DNA from 2 places in the Vreelandella gomseomensis genome. Region 2 is predicted to be linked to the other one. Evidence: predicted binding sites of a transcription regulator. Region 2 holds the regulator's gene; the other holds the start of a gene.
The links. The regulator LexA, encoded in region 2, represses DNA repair genes until DNA is damaged. The targets are predictions, from matches to a motif close to TACTGTNTANNTANACAGTA.
Positions count from the first base shown of each region.

Region 1 (7,430 bases), 260 kb from region 2:
TCCAGCGCCGGGCACAGATGTTCTCGGGGGATATCATCAACGTCACTGAAGACCGTCCGGTTCTCCACACCGCGCTGCGCAACCTGAGCGATGAGCCGGTCTATGTGGACGGCGAAGACGTGATGCCCGAAATCACCCGCACCCGCGAGCAGATCAGGCTGTTTTCCGAGGCAGTGCGCAGCGGCGAGTGGAAAGGCTATAACGGCCAGCGCATCAAGGACGTGGTCAACATCGGCATTGGCGGCTCGGATCTGGGGCCCAACATGGCGGTACGCGCGCTATTGAAGTACCGCCATCCGGATCTGCATTTCCACTTCGTTTCCAATGTGGACGGCACCCATATCCAGAAAGTGCTGTCGCGGCTCGACCCGGCCACGACGCTATTTATCGTTTCCACCAAGACGTTCTCGACCCAGGAGACCCTGCTCAACGCCAAGACGGCGCGGCGCTGGTTCCTGGAAAACGCCGGTGAAGATGCGGACGTCGGCGCGCACTTCATTGCCGCCTCCACCAATCGCCGCGCGGCAATGGAATTCGGCATTCGTGAAGAGAACGTCTTCGAATTCTGGGCCTGGGTCGGCGGGCGCTACTCCATGTGGTCATCGATTGGCCTGCCCATCGCGCTTTCCATCGGTTTTGAAGGCTTTATCGAGCTGCTGGAAGGCGCCCACGAAATGGACCGCCACTTCATCGAAGCCCCCTTCTCGGAAAACATGCCGGTGCTGATGGCGCTGATCGGCATCTGGTACATCAACTTTATCGGCGCCGAAACTCAAGCCATCGTGCCTTACGACCAGGCACTGAACCAGCTGCCGTCGTTCCTCCAGCAGCTCGACATGGAATCCAACGGCAAGTCGGTGGACATCTTTGGCCACCCGGTCAACTACAAGACCGGCCCGATCGTATGGGGGCAGACCGGCTCCAACGGTCAGCACGCGTTTTTCCAGCTGCTGCACCAAGGCACCCGTTACGTGCCCATCGATTTCATTGCCTCGCTGAAGCCCGAACCCGGCGTCGAGGATCATCACTTCGCCCTGCTCACCAACATGCTGGCCCAGGCCAACGCCTTTATGGAAGGCAGCCAGGGAGACGCCAAGGAGCTCAGCCAGCACGATCCCTACAGCTGCCCCGGCAACCGCCCGTCCAGCACCCTGCTGCTGGACGAGCTGACGCCGAAGAACCTGGGCGCGCTGATCGCGCTCTACGAACACAAGGTGTTCGTGCAGGGCGTTATCTGGAACATCAACTCCTTCGACCAATGGGGCGTGCAGCTGGGCAAGCGCATCGCCGGCGAAATCAGCGAGCGCATCGACACCAACGCCGCCGACTTCGACGCCTCGACCCAGGGCCTGCTGGAGCTGCTACGCGGCCATTTCCCCGGCAATGGGGGAAACACAGAGACCGGCGACGATGCCCAGACCGAGAAAAAGCCCGCCAGAAAAAAGCGCTAGATTGTCGTAATAAAGCGTAGGCAAGCAAAACGCCTTGGCTTTCAGCCAAGGCGTTTGCGTTAAAGCCCGCGCTAGCCGCCACTGCGGTCGCACGAATGACCGACAAGCGCTATCGCAACCAATAAGCGGCCTTGCACGACGCACCAAACGCCATATACTGTATATATAGCCATATATTAGTGAGGTGGCCAATGGGGACGTCTTATCAAGCAAGCGGCTCGACCGTGCATAAAGGGCGTGGAGCGACGTACGACCCGCACAATCGTTTTGCGCCGACCCGCAGCGAGTCAGAGGACGACGGTTGGTGGCAGGAAGAAGCCGCCACGACCATCGCCACCGAAGTACGCGAGGAACCAAGCAAGAGCGCGCTTTCCTGGAACCGCTCGCCGGATCTGCCCTTTGATCGCTCGCTGAACCCTTATCGAGGCTGCGAGCATGGCTGCGTCTATTGCTATGCCCGCCCCTCCCACGCCTACTGGGATTTATCGCCGGGACTGGACTTTGAAACCAAGCTGATTGCGCGCAGCGGACTGGTTGAGCGGCTCACCGAAGAACTTTGTCATCCGAGCTATGTGTGCCGGCCCATCAACCTGTCGGGCAATACCGATTGCTACCAGCCGTTGGAAGCCAAGTACCAGACCACCCGGCACTTGCTGGAACTGCTCCAGCAATGCCGACACCCCGTCACCATCGTGACCAAAAGCAGCCTGATACTGCGCGACCTGGAATTGCTCTCGGAAATGGCCGAGCACCGACTGGTGCGGGTTTTCGTGAGCCTGACGAGCCTGGATGCCAACCTGAAACGCACGTTGGAGCCGCGCACGGCTTCACCCCAGGCGCGCCTGAAAGTCATCCGCGAGCTCAATACCGCCGGCATTCCCGTGGGCACGCTGGTCTCGCCGATTATTCCAGGGCTCACCGACCATGAGATCGAGCGGATTCTGGAAGCCGCCAGCCGCGCCGGTGCACGAACCGCGACCTGGATGCTGTTACGCCTGCCCCACGAAGTGGCACCGCTGTTTGAAGCCTGGCTGGGAGCCCATTACCCCGAGCGGGCCGCCAAGGTGATGAGCCTGATCCGCCAGTGCCGAGACGGGCAGAACTACGATGCGCGATTCGGCAAGCGCTTTCGCGGCGAAGGGGTCTTCGCCGAGTTGATCGCCCAGCGATTCAACCGCGCCAGCCGCCAGTGGAAGATGCAGCAGCGCACCGAGCAGGGCTTGAACACTCGGGATTTTCGCCCGCCCCGCGCGCAGGGCGATTTATTCATTTAGACTGGCGAGCGATACTTTTACTATGCAGAAGGATGCAAGATGTCCGCGCCGTTGAGCAAAACCAAATCCAGCTTTTATCGTCGCCTTTACGTTGCGTATTTGATCGATCAGGGAACCGCCAGCGTGCCTGCGCTCATCGAGGCCACCGGCATGCCGCGGCGTACCGCGCAAGATACCATCGCATCGCTCGCCGAGCTGGATATTGACTGTGTGTTCAGCAATGATGAGGGCGAACGGCACAACATCGGCCGCTATCAGATCAAGGACTGGGGCGCCATTGACCCCAGTTGGGTGAGCCGCCATGCATCGTATCTGCAGCAGGCATTAGGCTACGGTGACGCATAGACACGACCGTAAAGCCCGCGATCACGCCACGCTAACCTCATAACCGGTAAACTTACGCAGATTGATCACGCCGGTATCCAGCAGTAGATACTGGCCTTTAATCCCCTGCAAGATACCGCTGACCTCCGGCTGCTTGTCAAAGTTGTGCGAGACGATCTTTCCCGGAAAGGTCGTCACCGGATAGTGAAACGCATAATGCTGTGAATCCAGTTCGCGAATGGCATCCACGCCGTGCTCGCGTTTCAGCTGACCCAGGCCGCTGGCCGTTACGCTCATCAGGCGATCGCGTTCGGCTTTTAAATCAAGTGCCGCCACGTCACCCTTGAGCATGGCCCGCCAGTTGGTGCGATCGCCCACATGCTCCTTGAACAGCATTTCCACAAAGCCAGCCTGCTGGCGGGTATCGACTTCCAGAATCGGCAGCGCCTGGATCGCCCCCTGATCCAGCCAGCGGGTGGGCATCTGGGTCTTGCGTGTGATACCGACTTTCAATCCCGACGAGTTGGCCAGGTAAACGATATGCGGCTGGAAGCAATGCTGCTGCGCCCATTCGGGCTCGCGGCAGGTTCCCTGGAAATAGTGACAGGTCTCGGGTTTGACGATGCAGGTATCACACTGCGCCAGGCGCTTGAAACAGGGATAGCAGTAGCCCTGGGCAAAGCTCTTCTTGGTAGCCCGACCACAGTGGGTACAGGCAATCGCCCCGCTCCAGCGTAGCTGTAACGGAGCGCCCAGCCGTTCGTTCAGGTCAATGCGGTGGTCCCCGGCGCGCAGCTGGTAGCTGACGGGCTGCGCCTGGGAGGCGCCCGGCACGACGGCCATCTTGCGCAGACAGCCTTGGACGAGGGCCTCAGTCACGCGCGGCGTCCTTGGCAAGACCGGCCATCTCGGGCGAGACACCCTGCCCCGTCGCCCCGGCGCCGCAGGTACGCTGTTCCAGGTAGCCCACGCGGTTTTCTTCAGGCACGTTGTTTTCCGCCTCGAAGCGCATTACCGCTTCCAGGCAGAGCTCGGTCTGCTCGTCCGTCAGGCGGCGTCCGTCCGGCCATTTGCGTAACGACACGGCCTGCTTGAGGCTTTCGTAAATCGCCGGGGTCATCTGTTGAATCATTCTGTCGAAGGTCATGTCGCTCATGCCAAGCTCCTCAATTAAGACCGTAAACGCCGCACACTATAATACCAGCCAGTGACCAGGCCGACGACCAGCCCACCCAGATGGGCCTCGTTGGCCACATTGCCGAAGCCAACCAGTCCCGCCATGTCGGTCATGGTAAATACCATCCAGCCCAGCATGAAGACGACGAGCATTTGCGGGACAAAAAACCCACTGCCCGGCACGCGACGCGACATCAGCCATACGTGACCAAGCAAGGCGTAAACCACCCCGGACATGCCGCCGAACAACACCGTGCCGGTGGCGTACTGCGCGAGATTGGCCAGCACGCCCGCCAAAACCACCAGCAAGAGCAGCGTGCGTCCGCCCTGCAAGGCTTCCACCTGGCGACCGAAATACCATACCCACATCAGGTTGAAGATCAGGTGCATCCAGCCAAAATGCAGAAAAGCCGGTGAGAGCAGACGCCAGACCTGGCCGCTGGCCAACGTATCCACCAATGAACCGTACGACAGCTCGCCGCCGACAATACCGATCGGCACGATCGTAAGAGCCACGACCATCAAGTCGCCGAACACGCCCATCAAGGCAAAAATCACCAGGCTTATCGCCACCAAGGCCACGGTAACCGGCAGCTGCTTGAGCATGGCAAACAGCGCTGGGGTCTGCCCCGGTGAGGCATGCTCGGCAAGCTCGAGGGGGTCGCCCTGCTGCCAGCGTGCTACCAGCGCCAGCAGTGCGTCACGTTGACCCGGGTCGGCAATCCAAAGCACCTGGCCATCATCTTCAACGGTGATCCGGTGCCCGATCCGGTATCGCCAAAGCGCCTTGCGCAACGCCTGGGTATCCGCGTCGGGGGGTAAACGCATCACTGGGTGCATAGCTTTCCCTCATGGTAACCGTGTCGGCGTGACGACGCGTTCAATACAACACGCACAGCGTGCCAATAAACTGACTGGCATTTCCAGCAAAAAAAACCGGCGGTAGGGGCCGCCGGGCAAATAGCAAGGGATCATTCAAGGGAACACCTATTCTGACGGGCGGCGGTGGGGTTAGTTCATATGTTTTGCAAAAATTATGTAACGCATTGTATACAATGCATAAGCCCGCTTAATCATCGTCATCCAGCGGCCTGTTCAAAACGTTTTGCTCATCTCTATCTACCTGAATCCATAAAAAATGATCAGCGTTCAAGCGCTCTTCGCCCTGCCAGCGATAAGCCACCAGGCGGCCATACTTCACGGCGCTGTAATCCAGACAGGCGATATTGCCGGTCGGCAGTGCGGGAATGCCTTCACACCAGTAGTGGCCCACAAACAGAGGCGGCTGATCCGGCCCGTAGTAGCTCAGCTGGCGGCGCTCTTCAGCGGTAAGCGGTCGCCGCTCCAGATCACCGGGCAGATTATCGGGCTGGAAGGCAACATCTCCCCAGCACTGCGGCGATGCCGCCCAGAAGTGGGTGCGAAAGCTGCGTCGGGTAAACCCGTCTCCCGAGTGGATCGCCACGTTATGGGGCAGCTGCAGGTGACTGCCCCGTGTCAGCCGATCCAGAATGCGATACGCCTGGGTCGACGGGTTCGTCGACGCCACCAGAAAGGCGTCATCCAGACAGCCGTCCGGGTGCTGCCCCTTGAATTGCGCAACCAGATCATGATCCCAGCAGGCGTGTACCACGCGTATACCGTCCTGCTCAATGAACAGCGGCATCGTCTTGAACCAGGCAAGGGTATCTTCCCATTCGTTGGTGTGGTCGCGATACTGATCAAGGGTATCCTGGATGATGCGGTTATGGCGCGGCGTATGCTCGCGCAGCCAGCGTTTGTCGCTACCCGGCGGTGCGGGATGGGTATACGCCAAGGCATTGTATTCATGGTTGCCCATGACGATCTGGGCTTCACCCGATTCGACCATTCGCCGGGCGATGGTCACGGCCAGCCGGATACGTGGCCCGCGATCAATAAGATCCCCGAGGAAAATCACTCGACGTCGCGGGTGGCGATACACGCCGCCACGTTGCCGGTAACCCAGCTTCTCGAGGAGCGCGGCGAGCGTGGCGCCGCATCCGTGGACGTCGCCAATCAGGTCGTAGCCTTCAATCCCCCGCCTGGCAGTCATTCGATTGGCCATGCTCAGTCTCCCAACCGGTTGCTCCAGCCGAGCTTGCTACGCAACACCTCATAGAAATTGTGCCCAATGGGGTGAACCAGCTGAACCCGTTCTGGCTTGCGCGTAATGACGACGACATCATCCGGCTTGGCGACCGAGCGTGTCTGCCCGTCGCAGCTGACGTGGGGGTAGGACTGGTTAGTTTCGCCGATGTGCAAGCGGATCTCGCTGGCCGCATCGATCACGATGGGCCGGCTGGAAAGCGTGTGGGGGAACATCGGCACCAGAGTCACCACATCCAGCTTGGGATGCATGATCGGCCCACCCCCGGATAACGCATAGGCGGTCGACCCCGTGGGGGTGGCGATAATCAACCCGTCGCTGCGCTGGCTGTAGACGAACTGGCCGTCAATAAACAGCTCGAACTCGATCATGCGCACCGCTTTGCCCGGGTGGACGACCACTTCATTGAGCGCTTCGCCAGACCCCACCATCACCCCGTTGCGGTAGAGGGCCATATCCAGCAGGAAGCGCTCTTCACGCTCGAACTCACCGGCCAGTACTTCGCTGACGCGGGTTTCCAGTTCGTCCGGGGAGATATCGGTCAAGAAGCCCAGTCGCCCACGATTAACCCCCAGAATCAGGGTTCCGCTGCGGCACAGGGTACGAGCAGCGCCCAGCAGGCTTCCATCACCGCCGATCACGATCACCAGATCACACAGCTCGCCCAGGGCACGACGGCTGGCTTCGGGCTGGCCGTGGTGAGGAATCACCGTGGCCGTACGGTCTTCGACGAGTACGCGATAGCGATGCGCGACCAGATAGTTGACCAAGCGCTGCAGCGAGTCGACGACTTTATCACTGCCCAGTCGGCCAATTAACCCGATGGTGTTAAATGGCCGCCGTGAGTCCTTTGGCGTATTCGATGGCACAGCAGCTTCCTGAACATGAGGGGGCGTGAGCCCACTCGGATAAGATAGACGCATTATGGCGAGAGGACACCGCCCGGGCAAACCCTAGGCAGGCTGCATACGCTGACGCTGGCGCCACCAGTGATTCAGCCACAGCGAGGCCGCCATGATAGCAGCCCCCAGCAGCAGCCGGGACAGCTCGGCCTCGCGGTTCCAGATCAGCAGATTG
Region 1 is NZ_JARWAI010000004.1:291,948-299,377, forward strand. It holds gene pgi (glucose-6-phosphate isomerase) at 1-1,451, shown strand, start outside; gene QC815_RS07210 (PA0069 family radical SAM protein) at 1,643-2,725, shown strand; gene QC815_RS07215 (winged helix-turn-helix domain-containing protein) at 2,765-3,070, shown strand; gene QC815_RS07220 (DUF2797 domain-containing protein) at 3,092-3,892, opposite strand; gene QC815_RS07225 (YeaC family protein) at 3,921-4,205, opposite strand; gene QC815_RS07230 (rhomboid family intramembrane serine protease) at 4,220-5,065, opposite strand; gene QC815_RS07235 (metallophosphoesterase) at 5,295-6,311, opposite strand; gene QC815_RS07240 (NAD(+) kinase) at 6,314-7,222, opposite strand; gene QC815_RS07245 (carboxylate/amino acid/amine transporter) at 7,307-7,430, opposite strand, start outside.
Region 1: the regulator LexA is predicted to act here: its motif matches at 1,607-1,626, upstream of QC815_RS07210 (PA0069 family radical SAM protein).

Region 2 (7,430 bases):
GCCCCGGCTAAATTGGAGATCATTTCGCCCAGTGAGGCGTTTTTGCCACCCACACGTTCGACGTCGGCCATGCCCAGTTGATCGAACCATAGAATGTAATCGTTCACGCAACCCCCTAGCTCAATAGGCCAGCGGCTATTGCGGCCGCTGAAGATGAATGCGCTCACCCTAGCACCACCCCGGGGTATTCGCCATTGGTCTAACAGCGAAGGGAGTGGAGGATTTTTACAACAGGTGGGGGTTTTGAACGTTTGCTGTAGTCAGACGATCGGCATCGTTGTGCCCAGCGGCGTCCCGGCACACAATAAGCACATCATTTCGAGGAGCACATCAGCATGCAGCGCACGGCCTTTTTCATATCGGATGGCACAGGGATTACCGCGGAAAGCCTGGGTAGAAGCCTCTTGGCCCAGTTCAGCGACGTCGAGATCAACATGCAGACCAAGCCGTATATCGACACCGTGGAAAAAGCCCGGGCCCTGGCCGAGATCATCGACGCCACGGCAGTGCGAGACGGCCAGCAACCGATCATTATCGACACCATCGTCGACCAGCAGATCCGCGACGTGATTCGCGAGGCCGCCGGCTTCAAGGTAGACATCTTCTCGACGTTTCTTGAACCCCTCGAGCATGAGCTTGCCACCCACTCCTCCTACAGCGTGGGGCGGACACACTCAATCGGTAGCGACGATGTCTACATGGACCGGATTCATTCGGTGCACTTCGCGCTGGATAACGACGACGGCGCGCGCACCCACCAGTATGATAAAGCCGATATCATTCTGGTCGGCGTGTCGCGCTGCGGCAAAACCCCCACGTCGCTCTACCTGGCCCTCCAGTTCGGTATCCGCGCCGCCAACTACCCGCTGACGGAAGATGACCTGGATGAGGACGGCATGCTGAAACTGCCAAAAGCGCTCGCGCCCCATCGGCACAAGCTGTTCGGGCTGACGATAGACGCACGGCGGCTGGCGGCGATTCGCAACGAACGCCGCCCCAACAGTCGCTACAGCTCGATGGATCAGTGCATGCGGGAAATAGAACAGGCAGAAGCCATGTATCGGCGACTGCACGTGCCCTACATAGATGCCACCCGCTTTTCGGTGGAAGAGATATCAACCCGCATGATTGCCGAAACCGGCCTCGCGCGGCGCTTTTCGCCGCGCTGACACCGCACGCCGCGAACTACATGCCCTGGGGCGCAAAAATTCCCGGGGCATTGCGCCAGTAGCCCTTGTAATCCATCCCGAAGCCGAACACATAGCGGTCGGCCACTTCCAGGCTGCAGTAGTCCGCTTTCAAGCCCGGTACCGCCTTGCGGTCGTGGCGCTTGTCGACCAGTACGGCAGTGGTAATACTGGCGGCTTGCGCTTCACGACAGTAGTTGAGAATCGCCGCCAGGGTGGTGCCTTCGTCCAGAATGTCGTCGACGATGACAACGTGCCGCCCCGCCATGGGAATTTCCGGCGATACCCGCCAGAAGAGCTCGCCGCCGCGGGTCTCGTTACGATAACGTGTGGCATGCAGGTAATCGACTTCCAGGGGGAACCCCAGCCGGGTCAGCAGGTGCCCCGTGGTGATCAGACCGCCATTCATGACGCAATAGAAGACCGGCAGCTTATCGCCCAGATCGTCACTGATCTGCTCGGCCATCCGATCCAGCGCCTGCTCTACTTCCTGCTGAGTAATCAAGCAGTCGGCGTTATCCATTACTTCGCGCATTGAATCCAGTGACGCGAGCGCTTCCTTATCTAACGTTGCCATTAAATTTCCAACCTGCTGAGTAAAGACGGTCGTTACGTAGCGGATGACTGACAGGCCATTGCTTCAAGCTGTGCATGGGTGCGCCGCCAGCGGCTAAGCGCGGGCAGCGCATCCAGGTCGGGCCGGGCGCGCTTGTAGCGCAGCTTGCCCGGCCGTGAAGACACCGACGCCGGCGTAGCGGCCACCACCTCGAGCGCGGCGTCGCGGTCGTTGCACACCAGCAACATGTCACAGCCTGCCCCCAGCGCGGCCGCCGCTCGTTCACGCGGCCCGCCTGCCGCATGGGCGCCGGCCATGCTCAAGTCATCCGAGAAAATGCAGCCCTTGAAGCCCAGCGACTGACGCAGCATGCCAAGCCAGCTGGGCGAAAAGCCAGCCGGGCGGGCATCAAAGGCCGAGTACACGATATGCGCCGGCATGATGCCATCCAGTTGCTTGGCCAGGGTGCTGAAGGGCACTAGATCGTGGCGTTTCAGGGCCTCGAAGGCGCGCTCGTCCACTGGGAGGGCCAGGTGGGAGTCCGCCGCGACACCGCCATGGCCGGGAAAGTGCTTGCCGATCGCCGCCATGCCGGCCTCGTGGAGCCCGGTGATCAGGGCACCACCCAGCTCGGTTACCTGAGTGGGGTCGGCACCGAAACTGCGGTCGCCAATCACGCTGGATAACCCGCTATCGATATCGAGCACGGGAGCAAAGCTGATATCCAGCCCGCAGGCGGCCATTTCCATGCCCAGCAGCCAGCCCGCATCCTGGGCAAGCGCCAGACCGGCTGCGCGATCCCGCTGATAGTACTCCCCCAGCCGCGCCATGGCGGGCAGTCGCGTCAAGCCCTGCTTGATACGCTGAACCCGCCCGCCCTCCTGATCCACCGCCAGCAGTAAGTCGGGGCGCTGCTGACGCACCTCGTTGCATAAGCGACGTATCTGGTAGGCATCCTCCACATTGCGCGCAAAAAGAATAACGCCGCCGACCGCAGGCGATGCCAGCATCTGGCGCTCTGCAGCGGTCAAGGAAGTCCCTTCAAGGTCCAACATGACCGAGCCCAAGGGTTGTGTCATAGCGGGGTATCCAAAAAAAGGCGCTAATTCTAGACGAACATTAGCGAGAGTCCAACGATCAACGTCCGTCGTGTAGCCAGACAGGCGTTCCCGGCAAGGCATGCTCGAAAAGCCACAGCAGATCCACATTACGCAGCCGCACGCAGCCATGCGACGCTGGCTGGCCCATGGGCTGATCTGGCGGCGTACCGTGTAGGTAAATATAGCGGCGCTGCGAGTCCACCTGCCCCGCACGATTGACCCCTGGCTCCAGCCCGCAGAGCCACAAAATACGTGTCAGGATCCAGTCGCGTTCGGGAAACGCCTTGCCCAGTTCAGGGGTGAACACTTCGCCTGTCCAGCGACGGCCCTTGAACACCGCATTTTCAGGCGCCTCCCGGCCAATCGCGGCGCGAATATAGTGCCATCCCAGGGGCGTCTTGCCGCTGTTTTCCTGGTTGCCCACCCCGGCGCGTCCCGTCGATACATCACACTGATAACGGCAGGTGTCGCCTTCCCAGGCGCGCAGCTGCTGCGTCTGCGTAGCAATTTCGATCCACAGCCCATCACGGGGCGGCAGCTCAGTGAGCGACGGTGTCTGCATGAGGCTCCATGTCTTTCTCGTCGGGCAAGGGCGCATTCATGGCGGCCACCACGACAGGACGCAGTCGACGCACCAGGTCGCGAACCGATACCTGCTGGTGATAATCCTTTTCGGCAATGTCGCGCAGCGCGTCCAACCCCGACAGGGTAAAGATGACGGTACCTAACATGAAGTGTAGCCGCCAGAAGCGTTCGGCGTCGGGCAGATCGGGGGTGGCGCGGCGAACCAGCTCGGTGAAACGGCTGAATACATCGCCGTATTCATGCTGGATGTAGCGACGCAAATGCCCCTGGGCCTGACTGTAGGCGAGGCCTAGCAGGCGCATGAACACCTTCAGGCTATTACGCTCCGCGGGCACCTCCAACACCGTGGTGGCCATGGTCTCGAGCAGCACTTCAAGCGGGATATCTCGGCCTTCGTAACGTGCTTCCAGCGCGTCCAGGGCGCTGTGGAAACGTTCGGAGAACGGATCGAGGTAACGCGCAAACACGGCCTGAATGAGCGCCTTCTTTGAGCCGAAATGATAATTTACCGCCGCCAGGTTCACCCGCGCCTTGCTGGTGATATTGCGTAAGGATGTTTCGGCAAAGCCGCGCTCGGCAAACAGCACTTCCGCCGTGTCCAGAATGCGCGTCACGGTATCCGATTGAGCCATGCTGCTCTCCATGAAAACGGATGTTTTAAACAATCTCAGGATACTACGTTATCACGTTGCCCCTCTCAACGGTTGATGGGCGTTAAATCACGCCTAGAACGGCGGCGCATCCCTTTGCACATCATGTTGTTAGCCGGCTGGAAGCAGATATGTACTGGACAGGGGAACATACTGTATACTTAACCACATACTGATAGGTCTATAGAAACGCTGCCTGTCCACTTACCCACGCTGGAGACTGATATGTCACGGCCGTTAACCGTTCGTCAACAGAATGTGTTCGACTTTATTGTCAAGACCATGGCGGAGCTTGGCTATCCACCCACCCGGGCAGAAATCGCCAAGGCACTGGGCTTTCGCTCGCCCAATGCGGCAGAAGAGCACTTGCGGGCGCTCGAGCGCAAAGGGGTCATTCGCATCATCCGCAATACCTCACGGGGTATTCGCCTGCCCAATCAGGAGCCCCAGGACACCCCGGATAGCCAGCCCGCAGCGGCGGATCCCGGCACCGGCCTGCCGATCATCGGCGAAGTCGCTGCGGGCAGCCCTATTCTGGCCGCCGAGCACATTGACCGTTACTGCCCGCTGCCCGCCGACTACTTTACGCCCAGGGCGGATTACCTCTTGCGCGTGCGCGGGCTTTCCATGCAGAACGTCGGCATTCTTGAAGGCGACCTGCTCGCCGTACATCGCACCCAGCGAGTACGCGACGGCCAGATTGTCGTCGCCCGACTGGACGATGAAGTTACCGTCAAGCGTTTCAAACGCGACGGACACCACGTCTCCCTGATCGCGGAAAACCCCGACTTTGCGCCGATCACTATTGATTTACGCACCCAACCGCTCGACATCGAGGGCGTGGGCGTCGGGGTTATCCGCGGTGGCAATGGTCAGGCGCTTGGCTAGCTGAACACGACGGTTTTGTTGCCATGAACCAGCACGCGGTCTTCCAGGTGCCAGCGAAGACCCCGTGCCAGCACGGCTTTTTCCACATCGCGGCCAAAACGCACCAGATCCGTCGGTGTGTGGCAATGGCTCACCCGGTGGATGTCCTGCTCGATGATCGGCCCCGCATCCAGTTCCTGGGTCACATAATGACAGGTCGCACCGATCAGCTTGACGCCGCGCTCATAGGCTTGGTGATAGGGCTTGGCGCCGGCAAAGGAAGGCAAAAAGCTGTGGTGGATATTGATCACCTGCCCGGCGTAGCGCTGGCACAATGCCGGCGGCAAAATTTGCATGTAACGTGCGAGTACGATGCAGTCGGCTCGCGCCTCGTCGATATGTGCCTGAACCTGCTCAAAGGCAACGGCTTTATCCGCCGGATTGACAGGCACGTGGTAATAGGGAATCGCGTACCACTCGGTCAACGAGCGCATATCGTCATGGTTGGAAATCACCCCGACGATATCGCAGTCCAGCTCGCCCACCTGCCAACGGTAAAGCAGATCGACCAGACAGTGGGATTCCCGCGAGACCATCAGCACCACGCGGCGACGCTGCTGGGTATCCACCAACGACCACTGCATATCGAAACGCACGGCGACCGGCTCAAACGCCGACCGTAATGCCTCTGCCGACATGTCCAACGAATCCGCCAGAATTTCGTAGCGCATGAAGAAACGTCCGGTTTCCAGGTCGGAGTGCTGGCTCGCCTCGGTAATCGACCCCCCCTGCTGAGCGATAAAACTCGACACCTGTGCAACAATCCCCACCTGATCCGGGCAGGAAACCACCAACCGATAAAAATGCGACATGATAAATACTCTTGACGGTGTGCACCCGGGGTCGCTTTTCACCGCCCCGGGCATTCAACAAACGTCTATTGTACCCAATGCCAGGCGCGCAATCACCGCCCGTTACCGCAGTCATTGTTAGCCGCCCACCCCATCCCGTATAGTTAAGGCATTACTTTTTAGGCTTTAAGATTCTGATGCATCCACCGCGCGTTCATATTCGTCCCCGTCGTCGCCCTCCTCTCCGCCTCTTGCCGCTGGGTGGCTGCGGGGAAATCGGCATGAACCTGACGCTATACGGATACGAGGATCACTGGATCGCCGTGGACTGTGGCATGATGATCCGTCAGGACTTGCCCAACGCCCCCCTCCAGGTGCCCAACCTGGATACGCCCAAGGCGCTGGGCATAGCCCCCAAGGCCCTGTATATCACCCACGGCCATGAAGACCACATTGGCGCGGTTGCCTGGTTATGGCCGCATTGGCAGTGCCCTGTGTATGCCACCCCCCTGGCCGCTGGCCTGCTGCGTCTCAAGTTTGCCGAACACCAGTTGAGCAGCGCCGCCATTCAGGTTATCGAACCCGGCGAGGCGCTGGAAAGCGGGCCCTTCAGTCTGCGCTATCTGGGCGTGCCCCATTCGATTCCGGAAAGCTGCGCGCTGCTGGTCATGGCCGGCCCCTATCGCGTCCTGCATAGCGGGGACTGGAAACTGGATCCCGAACCGATCATTGGTGCGCCGATCGATTCCTCACAGTTCAAGGCGCTCGCCCCCGTCGACCTGGTGGTCGGCGATTCCACCAACGCCCCCGTACCCGGCCACTCCGGCAGTGAAGGCGACGTGGCCCGCGCGCTGGCCAGGACGCTTACCCAATGCGAAGGGCGGGTGATCGTTTCCTGCTTTGCCAGTAACCTGGCCCGCGTGCTGGCAATCGGCCGCGCGGCCGAACAGTGTGGACGGCGCGTCAGCTTGATGGGACGCTCGATGGAACGCATGGTGAGTGTGGCGCGGGGCCTCGGCTATATGGATGACTTTCCGGCGGTGGTGCCCGCCCACGACCTGGGATACCTTCCCCCCGATGAAGTCGTCGTGATTGCCACCGGCAGCCAGGGCGAGCCGCGCGCCGCGCTGCAGCGACTCGCCCAGGGGCGTCATCCCCACGTTGATCTACAGCCGGGCGACAACGTGATCTTTTCTGCTAAAGCCATACCCGGCAACGAGCGGCCGATCGAGCAGCTGAAAAAGCGCCTGCAACAGCTTGGCGTCCAGCTCTTCGATGAATTCAACCATCCAGAACTGCATGCCACCGGGCATCCCGCGCAGGAGGAGATGACGCGCTTCTATCAGTGGCTATCGCCGCAGCATCTACTGCCCGTCCATGGCGAGAGCCTTCATCAGCAGGCGCATCAGCGGCTGGCAACATCGCTCGGCATCGACGCCCCGCTGGCACCGGTCAACGGCGACATGATCCGCTTTGATCAGCAGGGGCTGCAGCACGAACAGCATTACCCTCAGCCGCCGTGCATCGTCAGCCAGAACAGTGTCGTCCCTCACCCGGGGCTTGAAGGCGATACCAGCACCCATCCACGCCGGGGAAGCCTGTATCTGGCGCTGCCGGTCTGCGCGACAGAGACC
Region 2 is NZ_JARWAI010000004.1:34,382-41,811, forward strand. It holds gene ppsA (phosphoenolpyruvate synthase) at 1-107, opposite strand, end outside; gene ppsR (posphoenolpyruvate synthetase regulatory kinase/phosphorylase PpsR) at 336-1,169, shown strand; gene QC815_RS05975 (hypoxanthine-guanine phosphoribosyltransferase) at 1,186-1,764, opposite strand; gene nagZ (beta-N-acetylhexosaminidase) at 1,797-2,822, opposite strand; gene QC815_RS05985 (L,D-transpeptidase) at 2,881-3,405, opposite strand; gene QC815_RS05990 (TetR/AcrR family transcriptional regulator) at 3,383-4,060, opposite strand; gene lexA (transcriptional repressor LexA) at 4,304-4,966, shown strand; gene purU (formyltetrahydrofolate deformylase) at 4,963-5,817, opposite strand; gene QC815_RS06005 (ribonuclease J) at 6,078-7,430, shown strand, end outside.